Regions from separate parts of the Geobacillus sp. YHL genome, predicted to be linked through region 1. Evidence: riboswitches for the same ligand, from Rfam matches in the RefSeq annotation. Region 1 holds a riboswitch; each other region holds the start of a gene.
The links. Region 1 has a riboswitch for S-adenosylmethionine ahead of JCR24_RS05810 (methionine biosynthesis PLP-dependent protein). Riboswitches for the same ligand answer to the same signal wherever they lie in the genome.
Positions count from the first base shown of each region.

Region 1 (2,198 bases):
CGCGCCAATACCGAGTCATCGATATAGGGGGACTGCATGGCGATTTTCCCAAATGTATGCGGATACAACAACCCGGCTAGAAGCGACACCGTTCCGCCGAGCGAATCGCCGATCAGCGCCCGGCCTTTGCCCATTTGGTATGTCGGCAGTTCGCGGTCCAAAAACGGGACGAGCTCATGGGCTAAAAAACGAAGGTATGCTTCGTGCTTTCGTCCTTCCGGGTGGTATTTCTCGTAGCGGTCGTTGACGTTCCGATACGGGATGCCGACGACGATCGTCCGGTCGATTGTTCCTTCTTCCATCAGCGTTTCGATGACGGTTTTCATTTTTCCATACATAAAATAATCTTTGCCGTCTTGCGCGATTAATAAAGAATATTTGTAAAGCGGCGAAAAATTGCTTGGCAAGTAGATGAGCAGTTCGATTTCTTCTTGCAGCTCTCCGCTGTACAACTTGCAGTCGCGCATCGTTCCTGTTGCTGTCGCCATGACCATCCTCCATGAAAGCGTAAGTTCATCTGTTATTGTAACATATTTGCGCCCAAAGATGTTAATGAAGGGCTCGAATTTTTCGCGAATTTGCCGAATCGCACCGCTGACAAAAAAATGGCTTGCAAAAACGTGGGGAATGCGTTACATTTTTATTAAATTTAAAAAAATTGAATACGCGTCCCATTCTTATCAAGAGAAGCGGAGGGAACTGGCCCAATGAAGCTTCAGCAACCAGCCGCCCGACGGCCAGGTGCTAAATCCAGCGAATTGAGCATTCAATTCGGCAGATAAGAAGAAGCATGACCCCATGTGTATGGAAAAGTCTTCTTCTTAGAAGACTTTTTTTATTTATTCAAGCGGCCGCTTCCATCAACCGCGAGGCGGTTTCGGACGAAGGCGCTTGGCCGCTGCCCAACGGACAGTGGTGCTTCGTTGGGCATTAAGTGGTCGGCCGTTGATCCATGATGGAATTTTCAGCAGAAGGAGAGAGATGAGATGGAGAAACTGGAGACGTTGTTAGCGCAAATTGGCAACCGGAGCGAAACGGTGACGGGGACGGTCAACCCGCCGGTTTATTTTTCCACCGCCTACCGCCATGCCGGCATCGGAGAGTCGACTGGGTTTGACTACATCCGCACCGGCAACCCGACGCGCAAAATCGTCGAAGAAGCAATCGCGAGACTGGAAGGCGGCGACCAAGGCTATGCGTTCAGCTCCGGCATGGCCGCCATTCAGACGGTGCTCGCCTTGTTTGAGAGCGGAGATGAGTTTCTCGTATCGGCCGACCTTTACGGCGGCACGTACCGCCTGTTTGAGCGCGGCTGGCGCAAGTACGGTCTTGGGTTTCATTACGTTGACTTTGCTGACCTCGATGCAGTGGAAGAAACCATAACGGAAAAAACGAAAGCCATCTTTTTGGAAACGCCGACGAACCCATTGATGCAGGAGGCGGATATTTCGGCGGTCGCCAAGCTCGCCAAACGGCATGGGCTGCTGCTGATCGTCGATAACACGTTTTACACGCCGGTGCTCCAACGCCCAATCGAACAAGGAGCGGATATTGTCATCCACAGCGCGACGAAATATTTAGGCGGCCATAACGATGTGCTGGCCGGCCTTGTCGTCGCCAAGGGCGAGGAGCTCTGTCAACGCCTGGCCGAGTATCAGAACGCCATCGGCGCGGTTTTGTCGCCGTTTGATTCGTGGCTGTTGATTCGCGGGATGAAAACGCTGGCGCTAAGGATGCGCCAGCATGAAGAAAACGCCAAGCGCATCAGCGCCTTTTTGCGCGAACATGAAGATGTTACAGACGTCTTATATCCAGGAAGAGGCGGGATGCTGTCGTTCCGGATTGCCGATGAAAAGTGGGTGAACGGGTTTTTAAAAAGCTTGAGCCTCATTACGTTCGCGGAAAGCCTGGGCGGAGTCGAAAGCTTTATTACGTACCCAGCGACGCAGACGCATGCGGACATTCCTGAGGAAATCCGCATCCAAAACGGTATTTGCAACCGGCTGCTCCGTTTCTCGGTCGGCATTGAGCACGCTGACGATTTGATCGCCGACTTGGCGCAGGCATTGAAAAACATGAAAGAGGTGTAAGCGATGGAACAGGAATGGTCGTTTTCGACGAAACTGCTCCATAACGAATGGAAAGTCGACCGCGCAACCGGGGCGGTGAGCGTGCCGATCCAGCACGCCTCCACGTTC
Region 1 is NZ_JAEIGB010000003.1:271,085-273,282, forward strand. Features, by position in the region: gene JCR24_RS05805 (alpha/beta hydrolase) at 1-488, opposite strand, end outside; SAM riboswitch class I at 675-785, shown strand; gene JCR24_RS05810 (methionine biosynthesis PLP-dependent protein) at 987-2,090, shown strand; gene metC (cystathionine beta-lyase) at 2,094-2,198, shown strand, end outside.

Region 2 (2,198 bases), on a different contig from region 1:
CAATCAGACCGTCAAGCCCCCGCTCTTTCACCAAATGACGGAAGACCGCTTCCGCCATCGGCGAACGACAAATGTTTCCAAGACAAACAAACAGCACTTTAATCATCCAAACAGCCACCCCTCTCTCTATGTCCACGGTGCTTTCCACCGTTAGTTTTCCTTCATTTCTTTTCATCTAGCCCTTTTTGGCCCTAAAAGGACGGGGATGTCACGACAAAACAACTCCAGCGGGGGAGCGTGTGCGAATGGGCCAACAACTCTTGCGCGCGTTCACGACAACCATTTTGAAGAAAACGCGGTGTTTCACCAACCTTTTAGACTGGCACTATGCATGTGCACCTACATTTTACCACATCATCCGTTTTTCATCAGAAAAGCAAGCCATGCAATCTCTCCCCATTCTTCCTGCACCTATGGTACAATACATAGTAACTTGCCATGAAAGGAGTAAACGAATGGATTTATCAAAACGGTCGGCGGAAAACGTCGCCTACATGATCGAACAGTTGAAGCAAAAGTTGAAAGTGCTGAACTTGGATGCCATCAAGCCGTCCCATTTTTCCGAGGAATGGTACGATGAGTTGAGAGACATTTACGAGATGGTGATGAAACGCGAGACGTTCAGCCCAAGCGAAATGCAGGCGATTGTCGAAGAGCTCGGAAGCCTGCGCAAAAAATAACGCTCCCATCTGCTGCTAGGCAGGCAATGCAGCTGTTTCGTATAAAAACAATTCCTATCGAAAAACTATGATTGACATTATCGTCAATTGTGCTAAAATTTTAATCAATTAAATGACATGCGTTGCATACGTTGCTCGAGAGTGAGGGAGGAATGGGCTCAATGAACTCCGACAACCTGCCGCCTATAGCAAAGTGCCAATTCCAGCTAAAGAAGATCTTTAGTAAAATAAGGGGCACCCTTTCTCCCGCTCTTTCTGATTCATGCAAGGAAGGATTTTCGCCGCCGAATTGCCGTTTGGCCGCTATATATCCGACTAATTACGTGGATTTTCTTTGATTTTGTGAGGAGGAGAAACCGATGCTCACGTATGATCAGTGGGAAAAGGCGGAAAAACCGTCTTTTCCGTCCGATAATGAAACAAAAGGGGCGCTTGACGTCCTGGCCTGGGCGTATCGCGAATACGGCGATGAGATCGTATACGCGTGCAGCTTCGGCATCGAGGGGATTGTGCTGATTGATCTCATCTCCCAAGTCAAACCGGACGCCGAAATCGTCTTTTTGGATACCGGCCTGCATTTTCCAGAGACGTACGATACGATCGCGAAAGTGAAAGAAAAATATCCGTCGCTTCGCATCGTGATGAAGCAGCCGCGCTTGACGTTGGAAGAACAGAAGGCGCAGTTTGGCGACGAGTTATGGAAACGCGACCCGAACAAATGCTGTGAGCTGCGCAAAGTCATTCCGCTGCGCGAGGTGCTGACCGGGGTGACGGCGTGGATTTCCGGCTTGCGCCGCGAGCAATCGCCGACGCGGCGGCATGTCGAGTACATTAACAAAGACGACAAGTTCCGTTCGATTAAAGTTTGTCCGCTCATTCACTGGACGTGGAAAGACGTTTGGAATTACGTGTATAAACACGGCCTTCCGTACAACGTGCTCCACGACCGCGGCTACCCGAGCATCGGTTGCGCCCCGTGCACCGCTCCGGCTACAGATCCGAACGACTTGCGCTCCGGGCGCTGGGCTGGCCAAGGAAAGACGGAATGCGGTCTCCATCTCGCCTAAGGAGAGAACATTGACATGCTCCTTGCCATTGCTTTGATCGCATCCTTTTTCTTCGCCATGAACATCGGGGCAAGCGGCGCGGCGGCCTCGATAGGCGTCGCTGATGAATCGGACGCCATTCCGAATCGTCAAGCTGCTGTTTGACAGCGACGTCTATACGGTCATCGCCATCTTGAGCGTCTGCTTGGCGTCATTAGCCTAAAAAAAAGAGCGCTTGCCTCATGAACATGGCAGCGGCATTTCACAACATCTATCAATCTAGGAGGTTATGAACATGAGCGTAAGCATCCCGCATGGCGGCACATTGATCAATCGTTGGAATCCGGACTATCCGCTTGATGAGGCGACCAAAACGATCGAGCTCTCCAAAGCCGAACTGAGCGACTTGGAGCTGATCGGAACGGGCGCCTACAGCCCCCTCACTGGTTTTTTAACGAAAACGGATTACGAC
Region 2 is NZ_JAEIGB010000009.1:60,540-62,737, reverse strand. Features, by position in the region: gene JCR24_RS10055 (low molecular weight protein-tyrosine-phosphatase) at 1-106, opposite strand, end outside; gene JCR24_RS10050 (DUF1128 domain-containing protein) at 456-680, shown strand; SAM riboswitch class I at 810-914, shown strand; gene JCR24_RS10045 (phosphoadenylyl-sulfate reductase) at 1,040-1,747, shown strand; gene sat (sulfate adenylyltransferase) at 2,022-2,198, shown strand, end outside.
Region 2: another riboswitch for S-adenosylmethionine. It lies ahead of JCR24_RS10045 (phosphoadenylyl-sulfate reductase); the one in region 1 lies ahead of JCR24_RS05810 (methionine biosynthesis PLP-dependent protein).

Region 3 (2,198 bases), on a different contig from region 1:
AGGACGGCGCGAATATCATCGTGCTGCCGGAATTATGGACGACCGGCTACGATTTGACGCGCCTAGATGAGATTGCCGACGAAGGCGCCGAACGAGCGAAAGCGTTCGCCTCCCGCCTAGCGCAAGCACACAGCATCCATCTCGTCGCCGGCTCGGTCGCTAAAAAAACAACAACCGGCGTGACGAACACGATGATCGTCGCCGACCGGAACGGTCAAATCGTTGGCGAATACAGCAAGCTTCACCTGTTCCAATTGATGGATGAACATTTGTATTTGCAGCCGGGAAGCAGCTTAGGTTTGTTTTCGCTTGACGGGCTTTCATGCGCCGGGGTCATTTGCTATGACATCCGCTTTCCGGAGTGGATTCGCGCCCATGCTATGGCTGGGGCGGAAGTGCTGTTTGTCGTCGCCGAATGGCCGCTTCCCCGCCTGCACCATTGGCGGACGCTCTTGATGGCGCGGGCGATTGAAAACCAATGCTACGTCGTCGCCTGCAACCGGGCTGGCCGCGACCCGAACAACGTCTTTGCCGGCCATTCGCTCGTCATCGACCCATGGGGCGAAGTGATCGCCGAGGCGGACGAGAAGCCGGGCATTCTCTCGGCCGACATCGATCCCGCACTCGTTGCGGACGTCCGCGCGCGCATCCCGGTGTTTGCCGACCGCCGGCCGCACGACTACGAAGCGGCAAAAAATTTTTTCAAAACGTATTGACAATCGATTGATCGACCATGTATCATTCGAATCAAACAACCAAACGATTGACAACATCGTGAAAATTGCAAAAACTGAATACGAGAAATCGGTACTCTTATCAAGAGTTGGCTGAGGGAATTGGCCCAATGAAGCCCAGCAACCGACCGTAATACTATCGTGAGATAGGGCGCACGCCAAGGGCGGCGCCGGAAGCGTCATGCTTCCGCAGGGCACGGTGCTAAGTCCAACAGAAAGACCGATGTCTTTCTGAAAGATAAGAGGCGCGAAGAACGAATGAATCTTCAAGCCTCTTTCCGTATGCGAAAGAGGCTTTTTCATTTGCCGGAAACGCCGAGTTTTAGCGCGCGTCAGAACCGGCATTTGAAAACGAGCGAAATGAAAAAAGGGGGAACAAGGCAATGACCACTGTTCAAACATCGGTTTACGAACCGCTGACCGAACCGAAGGCGGTATCTCTCGCTGTCCGCCTCGGCTTATTCCGCGACGGGGCGCCTCTTTTGTGCCGCGAGATCGGCGACGGCAACTTGAACTTAGTGTTTCATATCGTCGACCAAGAAACAAAGCAAGGCGTAATCATCAAACAAGCGTTGCCGTACGCCAAAGTGGTCGGCGAAAGCTGGCCGCTTACGTTAAAGCGCGCCGTCATCGAAAGCAACGCGCTGCGCACGTTTGCGAGCTATGTGCCGCAATACGTGCCGAAAGTCTACTATTCTGACGAATCGCTCGCCATTACGGTGATGGAAGACTTATCCCGTTTGCAAATCGCCCGCAAAGGGTTGATCGAAGGAAAAACGTATCCGCTTTTGTCCCAGCATATCGGCGAGTTTGTCGCCAAGACGGCGTTTTATACGTCTGATTTCGGCATGAACCAGCAAGAGAAAAAGAAATTGGCGCAAAGCTTCGTCAATCCGGAACTGTGCAAAATCACGGAAGACCTCGTCTTCACCGACCCGTTTTTTGACCACGAAACGAACAACTTTGAAGACGAATTGCGCCCAGACGTTGAAGCGCTTTGGCGCGATGACCGCTTGCACCTAGAAGCAGCAAAGCTGAAGCGCAAGTTTTTAACCGAAGCCGATGTGCTCTTGCATGGCGATTTGCATACCGGCAGCATTTTCGTAAGCGCCGACGAAACGAAAGTGATCGACCCAGAATTCGCCTTTTACGGTCCGATCGGGTTTGACCTTGGCCAATTTTTTGCCAATTTGCTGTTAAATGCGTTGTCCCGCTCTGAATTAGAGCGCCAACCGCTCTTTGACCACATCGACCGGACATGGGACGTCTTTGCGTCCGTGTTCTCAAACCTTTGGCGCACCGAGAGCGTGGAAACGTACGCCGCGACGCCGGGCTTGCTCGAGGACGTGCTCCGGCACGCGTTCATCGACGCCGTCGGCTTTGCCGGCTGCGAAGTCATCCGCCGGACGATCGGCCTCGCCCATGTGGCGGACCTTGACGGCATCGAGCACAAAGATGAACGGC
Region 3 is NZ_JAEIGB010000018.1:48,710-50,907, reverse strand. Features, by position in the region: gene JCR24_RS13720 (carbon-nitrogen family hydrolase) at 1-716, shown strand, start outside; SAM riboswitch class I at 811-979, shown strand; gene mtnK (S-methyl-5-thioribose kinase) at 1,118-2,198, shown strand, end outside.
Region 3: another riboswitch for S-adenosylmethionine. It lies ahead of mtnK (S-methyl-5-thioribose kinase); the one in region 1 lies ahead of JCR24_RS05810 (methionine biosynthesis PLP-dependent protein).

Region 4 (2,198 bases), on a different contig from region 1:
TTGACGATGGTGTCAAGGCCGAAATCGCGGATGATGAGCGGCACCAATCCCGGGTGAATGCCGGCCGACGGCACCGGAAACGCCCGGGCAAACGGCTCTTGGTCGTCGGTGAGCGCCCTTGCGATGCCAAGCGCCTGCTCACGCTCCAAGGCCACGCTGCCATACGGCGACGGGAACAGGACAAAGTCGGCGCCGGCGAGCCGCAAAAGCTTTCCAAGCCAAAGCGAAGGCGCCACCCCATAAAATTCGGACGTCGTAACAGCGCCGCTGAACGCCGGGTGAGCCATAATCGGCACCGCAATCTCCTCATCCTCGCGCAACGCCTGCAACACGTCAAGCCCATAAGCGAAGACGTTAAACAACAGCACATCAGCGCCAAGCTCGGCGGCTCGTTTCGCTTTGTCCTTTAACGCAAACGTTTTGCCGGTCAAGTTGACGGCATACAACGTCCGCTTGCCCGTTTGTTCGTACACTTCCTGAAGCGCCGCCTTGCCCTCGGTGATCCGCTTTTCAAACGGAAGAAGTTCGCTGTCAAACAAAATTTCATCGTCTTTGACCAGGTCAACGCCGCCGAGCGCCTGTTTTTTCAATTCCGACGTCAAGTACGCCAAATCGCGGCCGATCATGCCTTTAAAAATGCTCATCAACAGTGGGCGGTTATGCACCCCGACTCGGTCGCGAATGCCGTCGATGCCAAAGCGCGGCCCAGGAAACTGTCGCTTCCATTCATCCGGAAACTCTAAATCAAGCAGCCGCACTTCACCGTCGAGCGACAGCTTGCCGAACGTCGTGACCAACAATGCCGGCAAATCGGCGCTGAAGTTGACTGTCGGGTAGGCGATTTTGACGATCGCCCGCTTCAGCCGCTTGCCGAAATAGGCGTTTACCCGCTCGCTTTCGCCAAGCTCTTCAATAGCGACGACTTCCCCTTTATGTTTGCGAAGCTGCTCCTGCTCCAACGCCGGCAAGTCGGTCCACGTGCCGATCGTCAAGCCGAGCGCGATCCCTTCCGCCTTTTTCCGAATGTCTGTTTCATCATGAAGCAAATACGTTGCCATCACTGCACTCATCGTTCATCCCTCTCAATCTCGAAATAAAAACGCCTCTTCATAAGAAGAGGCGTCACTCATCCATGGCGCTCTTCTTATCTCTCAGCGTTTCCGCTGCAAGAATTAGCACCGTGCTTGGCGCGCGCCAAGCCGGTTGCCGGGCTTCATTGGGCTCGTCCCTCCGCCTGCTCTTGATAAGAAAGCCTGCTCGTTTATGCACTTATCAAACAATTGGCAAATTTACTTTGAATTATGACATCGCCGATTGGCGTTGTCAATCATTTTTCAAAAATTTTTTTCGAACAATCCAAGGCGGCCGATCCGCTCCGCTGCTTCGCGAAGCCGCGCTTCATCGGTCAAGAGGCCGACGCGCACATACCCTTCGCCGTGCTCGCCGAACCCGATGCCTGGGGCGACGGCGACATGCGCCCGCTCAAGCAGCATGTCGGCAAACTCAGCGGATGATATGCCTTTTGGCAGCGGAAGCCAGGCGAAAAACGACCCGGATGGCGCCTGCACCTCCCAGCCGGCCTCGCAGAGCGCAGCGATGAACGCATTGCGGCGCGCCTCATACAATGCGACCAGCTCCGTGACACAATCTTGCGGACCAAGGAGCGCCGCGGCGGCCGCTTCCTGGATGGCGCCGAACAAGCTGACATACAAATGATCCTGCAAAAGCTCAAGCGCCCGAATGATCCGCTCGTTGCCGACGGCAAACGCCACACGCCAGCCGGCCATATTGTATGTTTTCGAAAACGTATAAATTTCGACGCCGACGTCTTTCGCCCCATCGACTTCCAGGAAGCTGACCGGTTTCCGGCCGTCAAAGCCGATCGCCCCATAAGCGAAATCGTGCACGACGGCAATGCCGTGCTTGGCGGCAAACGCCACCGTCTCCGCGAAAAATTCCTTTGTCGCCGTCGCGCCGGTCGGATTGTTCGGATAGTTTAAAAACATGAGCTTCGCTCGGTCGGCCACTGCCGCCGGAATGGCTTCATAGTCCGGCAAAAAACCGTTTTCCGCAACAAGCGGCATCATTTCCATCCGCGCGCGGGCAAGCGCGATCCCCGACCAATAGTCCGGATAGCCCGGGTCCGGGACAAGCACCACATCGCCCGGGTTGACGAGGCAAAGCGGCAGTTCGACAAG
Region 4 is NZ_JAEIGB010000018.1:51,426-53,623, reverse strand. Features, by position in the region: gene mtnW (2,3-diketo-5-methylthiopentyl-1-phosphate enolase) at 1-1,070, opposite strand, end outside; SAM riboswitch class I at 1,142-1,250, opposite strand; gene JCR24_RS13725 (pyridoxal phosphate-dependent aminotransferase) at 1,335-2,198, opposite strand, start outside.
Region 4: another riboswitch for S-adenosylmethionine. It lies ahead of mtnW (2,3-diketo-5-methylthiopentyl-1-phosphate enolase); the one in region 1 lies ahead of JCR24_RS05810 (methionine biosynthesis PLP-dependent protein).